2 regions of the Kitasatospora sp. NPDC023385 genome follow, and region 2 is predicted to be linked to the other one. Evidence: riboswitches for the same ligand, from Rfam matches in the RefSeq annotation. Region 2 holds a riboswitch; the other holds the start of a gene.
The links. Region 2 has a riboswitch for glycine ahead of gcvT (glycine cleavage system aminomethyltransferase GcvT). Riboswitches for the same ligand answer to the same signal wherever they lie in the genome.

Region 1 (6,486 bases), on a different contig from region 2:
CGTTGGCGATGCCGCTCTGCTCGACCGGGACGGCGCCGTTGATGTAGGCCGGCATCGCGGCGAAGGCGAGGCCGACACCGAGGCCGAAGATCGCCGAGGCGGTGTAGATGTCGCCCTCGCGGCTGTGCCGCAGGGCCAGGTAGGCCATCGAGACGGCGCCGAGGACACCACCGAGGACCAGCGGCAGGCGCGGGCCGCGGCGGGCGATCAGCAGCGCGCCCAGCGGGGCGGCGACCATCGAGCCGATCGCGGACGGCAGCAGCATGACACCGGCGTGCAGGACGGTGGCCGTGAAGCCGTAGTGGGTCAGCTTCTCCGGGGTCTGGGCGAAGTTGCTGATGACCATGAAGGAGCCGTACATGCCGAAGCCGATGAGCAGGCCGGCGGTGTTGGTGAAGGCCACGGCGGGGCGGGACATCATCTTCATGTCCACCAGGGGGTGCGCGACCTTGGTCTCGATGACCCCCCAGATCAGGGCCACGACGGCGGCGACGGCGAACAGACCGAGGGTCCTGGTCGAGGTCCAGCCCCAGTGGTTGCCCTGGCTGACGGCGACCAGCAGGGCCGAGAGCCAGCCGGCCAGGGTGATCGCACCGAGCGGGTCCGCGCCACCCTCCTTGTCGGTGACCGGGTCGGACGGGACGCGGAAGGCGACCAGGGCGATCGCGATCAGGCCGAAGACCAGGCCCATCCAGAAGATCGACTTGTAGTTCCAGTGCTCCAGCAGGAGGCCGGTGGCGACCAGGCCGAGGCCGGAGCCGACGCCCATCGAGGCGCTGATGGCGGCGACGCCGCCGGTCACCTTCCGCTTGGGCAGCTCGTCGCGGACGATGCTGATCGCCAGCGGCATGACGCCACCGCCGGCGCCCTGCAGGACGCGGGCGACGACCAGCCAGGTGAAGGAGTGGGTGCTGACGGCCAGTGCCGAACCGGCGACCAGGCCCGCCAGCGAGATGAGCAGCATCGGCTTACGGCCCCGGAGGTCGCCGAAGCGGCCCAGGAGGGGAGTCAGCACGGCGGCGGACAGCAGGTTGGCGGTCATCAGCCAGGTGATGTTGGACCCGGTGACGTCCAGTTCCTTGGCCAGCGAGGGCAGGATCGGGACGACCGCGGTCTGCACCACGCTGAACGACAGCATCGCCAGGATGAGGGCCGGCAGGACCCGGGCGCTGCTCTGCTTCTCGGCCGCGGTGGTGGGCTGGGGTGCCTCACTCACGGTTGCTTCCTCCCGTACATAGTGAATGAACTGAAGTAACCATGCGGGAAATACTTCAGAGTGTCAAATATCGAGTGGTTAAGGTTTGGCAAAGGGGGAAAGGGCGGCGCCGGCGGCGGGTTCGGGCACGCCGAAGGACCCCGGCCGCGGTGGCCGGGGTCCTGGGGTGGGAGAGTCAGACCAGGGGGCGCAGGGCGTCCGCGTGGGACGAGGCCGGTGCCGGGGTGGTGGAGGCCGGGGGCGTGGTGGTGTCGTGCACCTCGACGTGCTCGCGGCGCAGTTCGTCCCGGATCACCTCCTCGTCGGTGTACCGCTCGACGACGAGGCGGACGCGCTCGATGGGCGTGAGGTACTTGCGGACCGCCGGGCGCTCCTCACGGAGGGTGACCTCCTCGACGGCCTCGGCGATCTCCTTCTCGGTGAGGGCGGTGCGTTCGGCCTCGCTGACCGGCACCCGCTCGACCCGGACCCTCTCGCGGACCACCGGGACGCGGCGCTCGATCTGCTCGGTCGTCACGTACTTGCGCAGCTTCGCGGTGCCCACGTTGTGCCACTCGGTGGTGATGTCCAGCCGCTCCTCGCGGCAGGTGATCTCGACCGGGTCGGCGGGGGCGGACGAGGCCGCGCCCGTGGCGGCGGCCGGGCTGATCACCGCCGGGGCCTGATGGAACCTCGGCTCCACGGCGGGCGCGGGCGCGGGGGCCGTGGCGGTGGGTGCAGGGGTGCTGAGGGTCCGCACAATGGCCTCCGTGGCGGTGCTGGTGCTGTGGTTGACGGGGGCGATCTTGGTGGTCGGCTCGGGATCGGGGGAGCGGAAGGTGGGCGGCTTGGCAGTGGCCGCGGCAGTGGCGGCGGCGGCCGGGGCGGCCGCCGCCGTGCCGAAGTCGAGATCGGGCTGGGCGGCCCGTCCGCCGTCCGCGCCGGCCTGGTGGCCGTCCACCGAGGTGTCGAGGCCGTAGTAGCGGTAGAGCTGGAGCTCCTGGGCGGGGGACAGGTGCTGGCCGACGCCGAAGTCCGGCGACTCCTTGACCAGCGACTTGTCGTACGGCACCCGGAGCTCGTCGCCGGCGAACTCGCTCGTGGTGAGCGGGACGAAGGCGTCCCGGCCGAAGATGCCGGTCCGGACGGCGGCCCACTCGGGCCGGCCGGTGGCATCGTCCAGGTACACCTCGTCGACCGTGCCGATCTTGTCTCCGTTGCGGTCGACCGCCTTGTGGCCGATGAGGTCCCGGGGGTCGATGTCGGTCTGCACTCTTTCCTCCAGTGCGCTGGGCCGCGGAAGTCCCGCAGGAAGGCGGCCGGAGCACCCGTCCCGTCCCGCCACTTCACACCAAATGCCATGAATCGGACGGGCGCGACCGGAGTGCGCCGGACGGGCCGGACGCTGCGCCGTCCGGGGGACGCGCGTAGACCGGAGGTGACGCGACGCACCCGTGATCGGAAGGCCTCCCGCTGGTACCCTGGGCGGCGACCGCAGAGCCCGCTCGGGAGAGTCTCCGATCGCGAAAAGCGCTGGTCGGAGCGCCGAAGGAGCAACTCCTCCCCGGAATCTCTCAGGCATCCGTACCGTGTGGGGTAGGTCACTCTGGAAAGCAGGGCAGGACCGTCGGCATGGGAGCCGGCGATCACCACCCTCACCGACGGTGCAAGCCGACGGAGCGCCCACGGCGCACCGTGCGGGCGAAGCTCTCAGGTCCCGATGACAGAGGGGGAGGCCTGACGGGTTCGTCCGCCAGGGCCTGATCCGCTGTCCGCAGCGGGAAGGCCGGCCGGCGTGCGCACCCCCGCCGGTCCGTGACCAGGAGGCCTCGACCACCATGAACGCCCAGCCGAACGCGGGACGCCCCACCAGCGCCTCGACCCTCACCGAGCTTGAGCTGGCCAGCCCCTTCGAGAACCGCCACATCGGCCCCGACGCCCCCGCGCAGGAGAAGATGCTGGCGTCCGTCGGCTACGGCTCGCTGGACGAGCTCGCCGTCACCGCCGTGCCCGAGGCAATCCGCTCCATCACCGGCCTGGACCTGCCCGCCGGGCGGACCGAGGCCCAGGTCCTCGCCGAGCTGCGCGAGCTGGCCGGCCGCAACCAGGTGCTCCAGCCGATGATCGGCCTGGGCTACTACGGCACCTTCACCCCGCCGGTGATCCTGCGCAACGTCATGGAGAACCCGGCCTGGTACACCGCCTACACCCCGTACCAGCCGGAGATCTCGCAGGGCCGCCTGGAGGCGCTGCTCAACTTCCAGACCCTGGTCTCCGACCTGACCGGCCTGCCGACCTCCGGCTCCTCGCTGCTGGACGAGAGCACCGCGGCCGCCGAGGCGATGGCGCTGGCCCGCCGGGTCACCAAGGTCAAGGGCGGCGTCTTCCTGGTCGACGCCGAGACCCTGCCGCAGACCATCGCGGTGATCAACACCCGTGCCGTGCCGACCGGTGTCGAGGTCGTCGTCGCCGACCTCTCCGCGGGCATCCCGGCCGAGATCGCCGAGCGCGGCGTCTTCGGCGTGCTGCTGCAGTACCCGGGCGCCACCGGCGTGGTCCGCGACCTCGCCCCGGTGATCGAGCAGGCGCACGGCCTGGGCGCGATCGTCGCCGTCGCCGCCGACCTGCTGGCGCTGACCCTTCTCAAGTCCCCGGGCTCGCTGGGCGCCGACATCGCCTGCGGCACCTCGCAGCGCTTCGGCGTGCCGATGGGCTTCGGTGGCCCGCACGCCGGCTACCTCTCGGTGCGCGCCGAGTACGCCCGCTCGCTGCCCGGCCGCCTGGTCGGCGTCTCCGTCGACGCCGACGGCAACCGCGCCTACCGCCTGGCGCTGCAGACCCGTGAGCAGCACATCCGCCGCGAGAAGGCCACCAGCAACATCTGCACCGCCCAGGTGCTGCTCGCCGTGATGGCCTCGATGTACGCCGTGTACCACGGCCCGGACGGCCTGGCCGACATCGCGCGCCGCACCCACCGCTACGCCGCCGCCCTCGCCGAGGGCCTGCGGGCCGGCGGCGTCGAGCTGCTGCACGGCGAGTTCTTCGACACCGTCACCGCCGTCGTTCCGGGCCGCGCCGCCGAGATCGCCGCCGCCGCCCGCGCCAACGGCATCAACGTGTACCAGGACGGCGAGGACCGGATCTCCGTCTCCACCGACGAGACCACCACCCGCGAGCACCTGGCCGGCGTCTGGGCCGCCTTCGGCGTGCCGGCGGTCGAGGCGGCCGAGGACGCCGAGGCGCTGCCCGCCGCGCTGCTGCGCGAGGACGAGTACCTGACCCACCCCGTCTTCCACAGCCACCGCTCGGAGACCGCCATGCTGCGCTACCTGCGCCGCCTGTCGGACCGGGACTACGCGCTGGACCGCGGCATGATCCCGCTGGGCTCCTGCACCATGAAGCTCAACGCGACCACCGAGATGGAGGCCGTGACCTGGCCGGAGTTCGGCCAGCTGCACCCCTTCGCGCCGATCGAGCAGGCCCAGGGCTACCTGACGCTGATCCGCCAGCTGGAGCAGCAGCTGGTCGAGGTGACCGGCTACGACGCCGTCTCGATCCAGCCGAACGCGGGCTCGCAGGGCGAGCTGGCCGGCCTGCTGGCCGTCCGCGCCTACCACCACGGCAACGGCGACACCCAGCGTGACGTCTGCCTGATCCCGTCCTCCGCGCACGGCACCAACGCCGCCTCCGCGGTGATGGCCGGCATGCGCGTGGTCGTGGTGAAGACCCTGGTCGACGGCGACGTGGACGTCGAGGACCTGAAGGCCAAGATCGAGCAGCACCGCGACAACCTGTCGGTGCTGATGGTCACCTACCCGTCGACCCACGGCGTGTACGAGACCCAGATCACCGAGATCTGCGCGCTGGTGCACGAGGCCGGCGGCCAGGTGTACGTGGACGGTGCCAACCTGAACGCGCTGGTCGGCCTCGCCAAGCCGGGCAAGTTCGGCGCGGACGTCTCGCACCTGAACCTGCACAAGACCTTCTGCATTCCGCACGGCGGCGGCGGCCCGGGCGTCGGCCCGGTCGCGGTGCGCGCCCACCTGGCGCCGTACCTGCCGAACCACCCGCTGCAGCCGGAGGCCGGCCCGGCCACCGGCGTCGGTCCGATCTCGGCCGCGCCCTGGGGCTCGGCGGCGATCCTGCCGATCTCCTGGGCGTACGTGCGGCTGATGGGCGGCGAGGGCCTCAAGCGCGCGACCCAGGTCGCGGTGCTGAACGCCAACTACATCGCCAAGCGCCTGGCGCCGCACTTCCCGGTGCTCTACACGGGCCCGGGCGGGCTGGTCGCCCACGAGTGCATCATCGACCTGCGTCCGCTGACCAAGGAGACGGGCGTGACGGTGGACGACATCGCCAAGCGCCTGATCGACTACGGCTTCCACGCGCCGACGATGTCCTTCCCGGTGGCCGGCACGCTGATGATCGAGCCGACCGAGTCCGAGGACCTGCACGAGATCGACCGGTTCTGCGACGCGATGATCGCGATCCGGGCCGAGGTCGACAAGGTCGGCTCGGGCGAGTGGGCGGCCGACGACAACCCGCTGCGCAACGCCCCGCACACCGCCGCCGAGCTGGCCGGCGACTGGGCGCGCGGCTACTCGCGGCAGGAGGCGGTCTTCCCGGCGGGCGTGAACCCGGCGGACAAGTACTGGCCGCCGGTGAGCCGGATCGACGGCGCGTACGGCGACCGCAACCTGGTCTGCTCCTGCCCGCCGATGGACGAGTACGGCGTCTGACCGAACCCGGGCCACAACGCGGCCCGGACGCACGGCGGGGCCCCGGCGGATCGATCCGCCGGGGCCCCGCCCGTCGTGCGTCGGTGCGGCGGCTGCCCCCGCCGTACGGCCGGACCGGTCGGTCAGGCCGCGTGGGCGACGGGGCGGCGCGGGGCGATCACCCGGCCGTCGGGCAGCAGTTCGCCGGTGTCCTCGAACATCACCACGCCGTTGCAGAGCAGGCTCCAGCCCTGCTCCGGGTGGCAGGCCACCGACACGGCCGCCTCGCGGTCCTCGGACTCGGCCGACGGGCACTCAGGACGGTGCTGGCACATACGCGTACCCTCGCTTCGCTCTGCGATCCTCCCCGTGGTGCGGTCGCCGGAGGTCGGGCTGCCCGGGAACCGCCGCGGTAGTCGGATCCTGTCCGCACGCCGACCGGGTGTTGACCGGCGCTCAAGTGGGTAGGACAGGTGGTCCTTCCACGCTGGTTCCCAGTGTCGGCATCTGCGGAGCTGCGCGCAGGGGTTTGGTGACATGCGCCACAACTCCGGGGCAGAGATCACCCGTTCA
Region 2 (6,486 bases):
TCGCGCAGGGCGTGCTCCAGCACGGCCGGATCCGCTCCCGGGTGCCCGGCCGGTGCCTGGCCCCAGGGCCCTGGCACCCCGCCCGCTCCCGTTCCCGCACTCATGCGCCCACCTCGCCGCGCCTCTTTCCTCGGACCGCCGGCCCGTCAGCCGTCTGCACGCACCCTATGGCGCGGCACCGGCCACCGCCACGGCGACGTGCCTGTGATACGAACCCCCGGCTCACGCCCGCGCGTAGAAGGGCATGACCTGGGTGAGCAGCCACTCGACCACCGGGTCGTCGGCGAGGTCGAGCAGTACGAGGTGGACGCCGCCCGGCAGCGGCGCGGTTCCCAGGGCTCGGCCGAGCGCGTCGTTCACCGCGGCCGGGTCGGCCGGGGCCGTCGGGTCCAACTGGACGCCCACGAACATCACCGTCGGCTCGCCCTCGATGCTGGCCAGCGCCCTGCGCGCGGTCAACACTCCGGGCAGTGCCGACAGTTCGGCCCGGCAGGCGGCCAGGAAGTGCTCCGGGTCCTCGCCCGGCACCGGCTCGCGCAGCGCCACCCGGCCGCCGGTCGGCGCCGCCTGGCCGTCCGCGCCGTCCGCGCCCTCCCAGCGGTCCTGCCGCGGGCCGCGGCGCAGCTCGGCCACGCCCTGCGGCGGCACCGGGATGCCCACCGCCGCCTCCGGGTTCACCGCGATGCCCACGCCCAGCGGCAGTCCGCGGGCGAACTCCCAGACCGGCGCGATCGCGAACGCCATCCCCGGCGCCTGCTGCAGGAACACCTCCTGTGAGGAGAACACCGGCACGTACGGCTCGCCGGCCAGCTCGATGGTCGGCAGGTCCAGTGCCTGCCCCTGCGGGTCGGCTCCGGCCGGCAGCGGCACCCACACCTGGCTGCGGGCCAGCACCTCGATGACCCGCGGCGTCGCGCCCGGGTCGCCCAGGGCGGCGGTCAGCACCTGCTCCAGTTCGTTGGCCGGCCAGGTGCCGCCCGTCGGGGCCTGCTCCGGACCGCCCCACCCCTGCTGCTGCTCCACCGGGTACCCCATGCGCCGCCGATTCCGCCCTCTGCCGGTCGGCCGCCCACTGCTGCGCCGACGCGCAGCAGTCTAGGGCCCCGGGGCCCCTTCCTTAGGGCTGCTGTTCGGTCCGCCGCCGTGTGACCGGGCCCCCTCTCCCCTCCTCGTCCCGGACGTGCCATGATGTGCGCGTCCGACGGCATGCGCCGCGGGCCCCCACAACTCCATACCGGCCGCTCGAACCCGCGCGGGAGAGCCCGGAGTGCCGCTCGGCGGCACAGCCGGCGCCGAAGGAGCAAGTCCTCCCCGGAATCTCTCAGGCCCCCCTACCGCACGGGTTAGGCACATCTGGAAAGCGGCGCGCGGCCCTGTCGCGCGCCCACCCACGGTGCAAGCCGCCATGCTGTGCCCGATGCTGGAAACAGCTGCGGGCCGCGCGGCGGTGAAGCTCTCAGGTTCGACGACAGATGGGGAGACCCACGCCGCCGCATGCCCGCGCGCAGGGGTCGGTCCCCAGCGGGTCCGGTCCGGCGCGTGCACCCCTGAGTGCCCCGACCGAGGAGTTCCTGGCCATGTCGTCCCTCCGCCTGACCGCGCTCGACGCGCTGCACCGCGCCCTCGGCGCGACCATGACCGACTTCGCCGGCTGGGACATGCCGCTGCGTTACGGGAGCGAGCGCGAGGAACACCTCGCCGTCCGCACCAAGGCCGGTCTGTTCGACCTCTCGCACATGGGCGAGATCACCGTCACCGGCCCGCAGGCCGGCGAGATGCTGGACCACGCGCTGGTCGGCTTCGTCTCCGCGCTGGGCGTGCTGCGCGCCCGCTACACCATGATCTGCGCCGAGGACGGCGGCATCCTGGACGACCTGATCGTCTACCGCCTGCGCGAGGACGCCTTCCTGGTCGTCGCCAACGCCTCCAACGCCCAGCTGGTCCTCGACGAGCTGATCGCCCGCGCCAAGGGCTTCGACGCCGTCGTCACCGACGACCGCGACACCTACGCGCTGATCGCCGTCCAGGGCCCGGAGGCCACCGCGATCCTCGCCGACACCACCGACGCCGACCTGCCCGGCCTGAAGTACTACGCGATCCTCCCGGCGCAGGTGGCCGGCCGCGACGTGCTGCTCGCCCGCACCGGCTACACCGGCGAGGACGGCTTCGAGATCTTCTGCCACCCGGTCGACGCCGAGGGCATCTGGCAGGCGCTGACCGCCGCCGGCGAGGGCCGCGGCCTGATCCCGTGCGGCCTGTCCTGCCGCGACACGCTGCGCCTGGAGGCGGGCATGCCGCTGTACGGGCACGAGCTGTCCACCGACCTCACCCCGTTCGACGCGGGTCTGGGCCGGGTCGTCCGCTTCGACAAGACCACCAACGACGGCGCGTTCGTCGGCCGCAAGGCGCTGGAGCAGGCCGCCGCCGCGGCGGAGGGCAACCCGCCGCGGGTGCTGGTCGGCCTGGTCTCCGAGGGCAAGCGCGTCCCGCGCGCCGAGTACACCGTGGTCTCCGCCGACGGCGCCCCGATCGGCCGGATCACCTCCGGCGCGCCGTCCCCGACGCTGGGGCAGCCGATCGCGATGGCCTACGTCGACGCGGAGCACGCCGCCCCCGGCACCACCGTCGCGGTGGACGTGCGCGGCAAGCACGAGCCGGTGCGGGTCGTGGCGCTGCCGTTCTACAAGCGCGCCCGCTGAGGCCGGCCGCCCCCCTTTTCCCGTTCCCGCACGTCGAAGCCGTCCACGCGGCGGCCCGCTTCGCCGTACCCGCTTCCCATCCTGGAGAATGACGCCATGAGCAACCCCCAGCACCTGCAGTACACCGAAGAGCACGAGTGGCTGACCGCCCCCGTGGACGGTGTCTCCACGATCGGCATCACCAAGCACGCCGCCGACGCGCTCGGTGACATCGTCTACGTGCAGCTGCCCGAGGTCGGCGACACCGTGACGGCGGGCGACACCTGCGGCGAGCTGGAGTCCACCAAGTCGGTCAGCGACCTGTACTCCCCGGTGACCGGCGAGGTCGTCGAGACCAACCAGGACGTCGTGGACGACAACGGCCTGGTCAACAGCGCCCCCTTCGAGGGCGGCTGGCTGTTCAAGGTGCGCGTGGAGTCCACCGGCACGCTGCTCAGCGCGGACGAGTACGACGCCTTCATCAAGGCCTGACCCGCTCGTGTCCGGGCGGGCCGCGCGCGTCGGCCCGCCCCACCGTCCCTCCCCTCTCCTCCCCTGGGAAGACCACACCATGACGGTTCTCAACCAGTCCCTGCACGCCCTCGACCCGGAGATCGCCGCCGCGGTCGACGCCGAGCTGCACCGCCAGCAGACCACGCTGGAGATGATCGCCTCCGAGAACTTCGCCCCGGTGGCGGTCATGGAGGCCCAGGGTTCGGTGCTCACCAACAAGTACGCGGAGGGCTACCCCGGCCGCCGCTACTACGGCGGCTGTGAGCACGTCGACGTGGTCGAGCAGATCGCGATCGACCGCGTCAAGGCCCTGTTCGGCGCCGAGCACGCCAACGTCCAGCCGCACTCGGGCGCGCAGGCCAACGCCGCGGCGATGTTCGCGCTGATCCAGCCGGGCGACACCATCCTGGGCCTGAACCTGGCCCACGGCGGTCACCTGACCCACGGCATGAAGATCAACTTCTCCGGCAAGCTCTACAACGTGGTCGCCTACCACGTGGACGAGAAGACCGGCCAGGTCGACATGGCCGAGGTCGAGCGCCTCGCCAAGGAGCACCAGCCGAAGCTGATCATCGCCGGCTGGTCCGCCTACCCGCGCCAGCTCGACTTCGCCGAGTTCCGCCGCGTCGCCGACGAGGTCGGCGCGCTGCTCATGGTGGACATGGCGCACTTCGCCGGCCTGGTGGCCGCCGGGCTGCACCCGAACCCGGTGCCGTACGCGGACGTGGTCACCACCACCACCCACAAGACCCTGGGCGGCCCGCGCGGCGGCGTCATCCTGTCCAAGGCCGAGTGGGCCAAGAAGATCAACTCGGCGGTCTTCCCCGGCCAGCAGGGCGGCCCGCTGGAGCACGTGATCGCCGGCAAGGCCGTCGCCTTCAAGGTCGCCGCGTCCGAGGAGTTCAAGGAGCGCCAGCAGCGCACCCTGGACGGCGCCCGGATCCTCGCCGAGCGCCTGCTGCGGGACGACGTCGCCGAGGCCGGCGCGTCCGTGCTCTCCGGCGGCACCGACGTCCACCTGGTCCTGGTCGACCTGCGCAACAGCGTGCTCGACGGCCAGCAGGCCGAGGACCGGCTGCACGAGGTCGGCATCACGGTCAACCGCAACGCCATCCCGAACGACCCGCGCCCGCCGATGGTCACCTCGGGCCTGCGCATCGGCACCCCGGCCCTCGCCACCCGCGGCTTCCAGGCCGAGGACTTCCGCGAGGTCGCCGACATCATCGCCGAGGCGCTCAAGCCCGCCTTCGACGAGACCGTCGCCGCCGCGCTGAAGGCCCGCGTCACCGCGCTGGCCGACAAGTACCCGCTGTACCCGAACCTGGCCAACCAGGAATAGTCCGCACCGGCCGGTCCTGGGCGACCGGCCGCAGGTGACCGGCCTCACCCCTCCGGCGCACCGTGGACCCCGGGGCACCGCGCACACTGGACAGTGCGCGCGGTGCCCCGTCCCATGTCGGCCGCACACCGCCTCCCGCGCCCGCCGCGCAGCCCCGCCCAGCCCCGCCCAGCCCCGCCCGCAAGTCCTTCCACGAGACCAGACAAGGACGTCCCTCCGTGGCCATCAGCGTCTTCGACCTCTTCTCCATCGGCATCGGCCCGTCGAGCTCCCACACCGTGGGCCCGATGCGCGCCGCCCGGATGTTCGCCCGCCGGCTGCGGTCCGAAGGCCTGCTGGCCCAGGTGACGGGTGTGCGGGCCGAGCTGTACGGCTCCCTGGGCGCCACCGGTCACGGCCACGGCACCCCGAAGGCCGTCCTGCTGGGCCTGGAGGGCCACTCGCCCCGCACCGTCGACGTCGACCGGGCCGACCAGGACGTCGAGCGGATCACCACCGAGAAGCGGCTCAACCTGCTCGGCGAGCACCCCATCGACTTCGACCCGGACAGCCGGCTGGTCCTGCACCGCCGCCGCTCGCTGCCGTACCACGCCAACGGCATGACCCTCTGGGCGTTCGCGGCGGACGGCTCCACGCTGCTGGAGAAGACCTACTACTCGGTCGGCGGCGGCTTCGTCGTCGACGAGGACGCGATCGGCGCGGACCGGGTCAAGCCCGACGACACCGTGCTGAAGTACCCCTTCCGCACCGGCGACGAGCTGCTCCGCCTCAGCCGGGAGACCGGCCTGTCGATCTCCGGCCTGATGCTGGAGAACGAGAAGGCCTGGCGCAGCGAGGAGGAGATCCGCACCGGGCTGCTGGAGATCTGGGCCGTGATGCAGGAGTGCGTGCGGGCCGGTATGAGCCGCGAGGGCATCCTGCCGGGCGGTCTCAAGGTCCGCCGCCGGGCCGCCTCGGGCGCCCGGGCGCTGCGCGCCGAGGGCATCGGCCCGGCCAACGCGATGGAGTGGGTGACGCTCTACGCGATGGCGGTCAACGAGGAGAACGCCTCCGGGCGCCGGGTGGTCACCGCGCCGACCAACGGCGCGGCGGGCATCATCCCGGCCGTACTGCACTACTACCTGAACTTCATCCCGGGCGCCGACGAGGACGGCATCGTCCGCTTCCTGCTCGCGGCCGGCGCCATCGGCATGCTGTTCAAGGAGAACGCCTCCATCTCCGGCGCCGAGGTCGGCTGCCAGGGCGAGGTCGGCTCCGCCTGCTCGATGGCCGCGGGCGGCCTCGCCGAGGTCCTCGGCGGCACCCCCGAGCAGGTCGAGAACGCCGCCGAGATCGGTATCGAGCACAACCTCGGCCTCACCTGCGACCCGGTCGGCGGCCTCGTCCAGATCCCCTGCATCGAGCGCAACGGCATGGCCTCGGTCAAGGCCGTCACCGCGGCCCGGATGGCGCTGCGCGGCGACGGGCGGCACCACGTCTCGCTGGACAAGGCGATCAAGACGATGAAGGAGACCGGCGCCGACATGAAGATCAAGTACAAGGAGACCTCGCGCGGCGGCCTCGCCGTGAACGTCATCGAGTGCTGAGCACCGGCTGACCGCTCGCCGGTCACGGGCCCCCGGGCGGAATCCCCCTTCCACCCGGGGGCTTTCGCGTGCCCGGCGGCCGACGCCCTCGGGTCAGGCGGCGAACGGGCGGGCCTGGCGGGCCTCGCGCAGCGCCCCGGCCCACCAGGCGAGCTGGTCGAGCAAGGTCTTGGCGGCGGCGTCGGCAGCCGGGTCGAGGGCCTTGCCGTCGGCGTCGAAGCACTGGGCACCGCCGTGGAAGCTGACCGTGTTGCGGATCGTCACCGCGTTCAACTCGGCCATCACCACGCGCAGTTGCTCGACGGCCCGAAGGCCGCCGGAGAGGCCGCCGTAGGAGACGAAGGCGACCGGCTTGCCGTGCCACTGCCGG

Region 1: another riboswitch for glycine. It lies ahead of gcvP (aminomethyl-transferring glycine dehydrogenase); the one in region 2 lies ahead of gcvT (glycine cleavage system aminomethyltransferase GcvT).

What each region holds. Positions count from the first base shown of each region.
Region 1 is NZ_JBVOOL010000013.1:230,056-236,541, reverse strand. It holds gene AC0B61_RS21945 (MFS transporter) at 1-1,216, opposite strand, end outside; gene AC0B61_RS21940 (PRC and DUF2382 domain-containing protein) at 1,392-2,468, opposite strand; glycine riboswitch at 2,692-2,795, shown strand; glycine riboswitch at 2,797-2,929, shown strand; gene gcvP (aminomethyl-transferring glycine dehydrogenase) at 3,034-5,934, shown strand; gene AC0B61_RS21930 (DUF5999 family protein) at 6,057-6,248, opposite strand.
Region 2 is NZ_JBVOOL010000016.1:111,190-117,675, reverse strand. It holds gene AC0B61_RS24450 (enhanced serine sensitivity protein SseB C-terminal domain-containing protein) at 1-104, opposite strand, end outside; gene AC0B61_RS24445 (enhanced serine sensitivity protein SseB C-terminal domain-containing protein) at 223-1,035, opposite strand; glycine riboswitch at 1,244-1,347, shown strand; gene gcvT (glycine cleavage system aminomethyltransferase GcvT) at 1,578-2,699, shown strand; gene gcvH (glycine cleavage system protein GcvH) at 2,796-3,170, shown strand; gene glyA (serine hydroxymethyltransferase) at 3,250-4,530, shown strand; gene AC0B61_RS24425 (L-serine ammonia-lyase) at 4,749-6,116, shown strand; gene AC0B61_RS24420 (NADPH-dependent FMN reductase) at 6,210-6,486, opposite strand, start outside.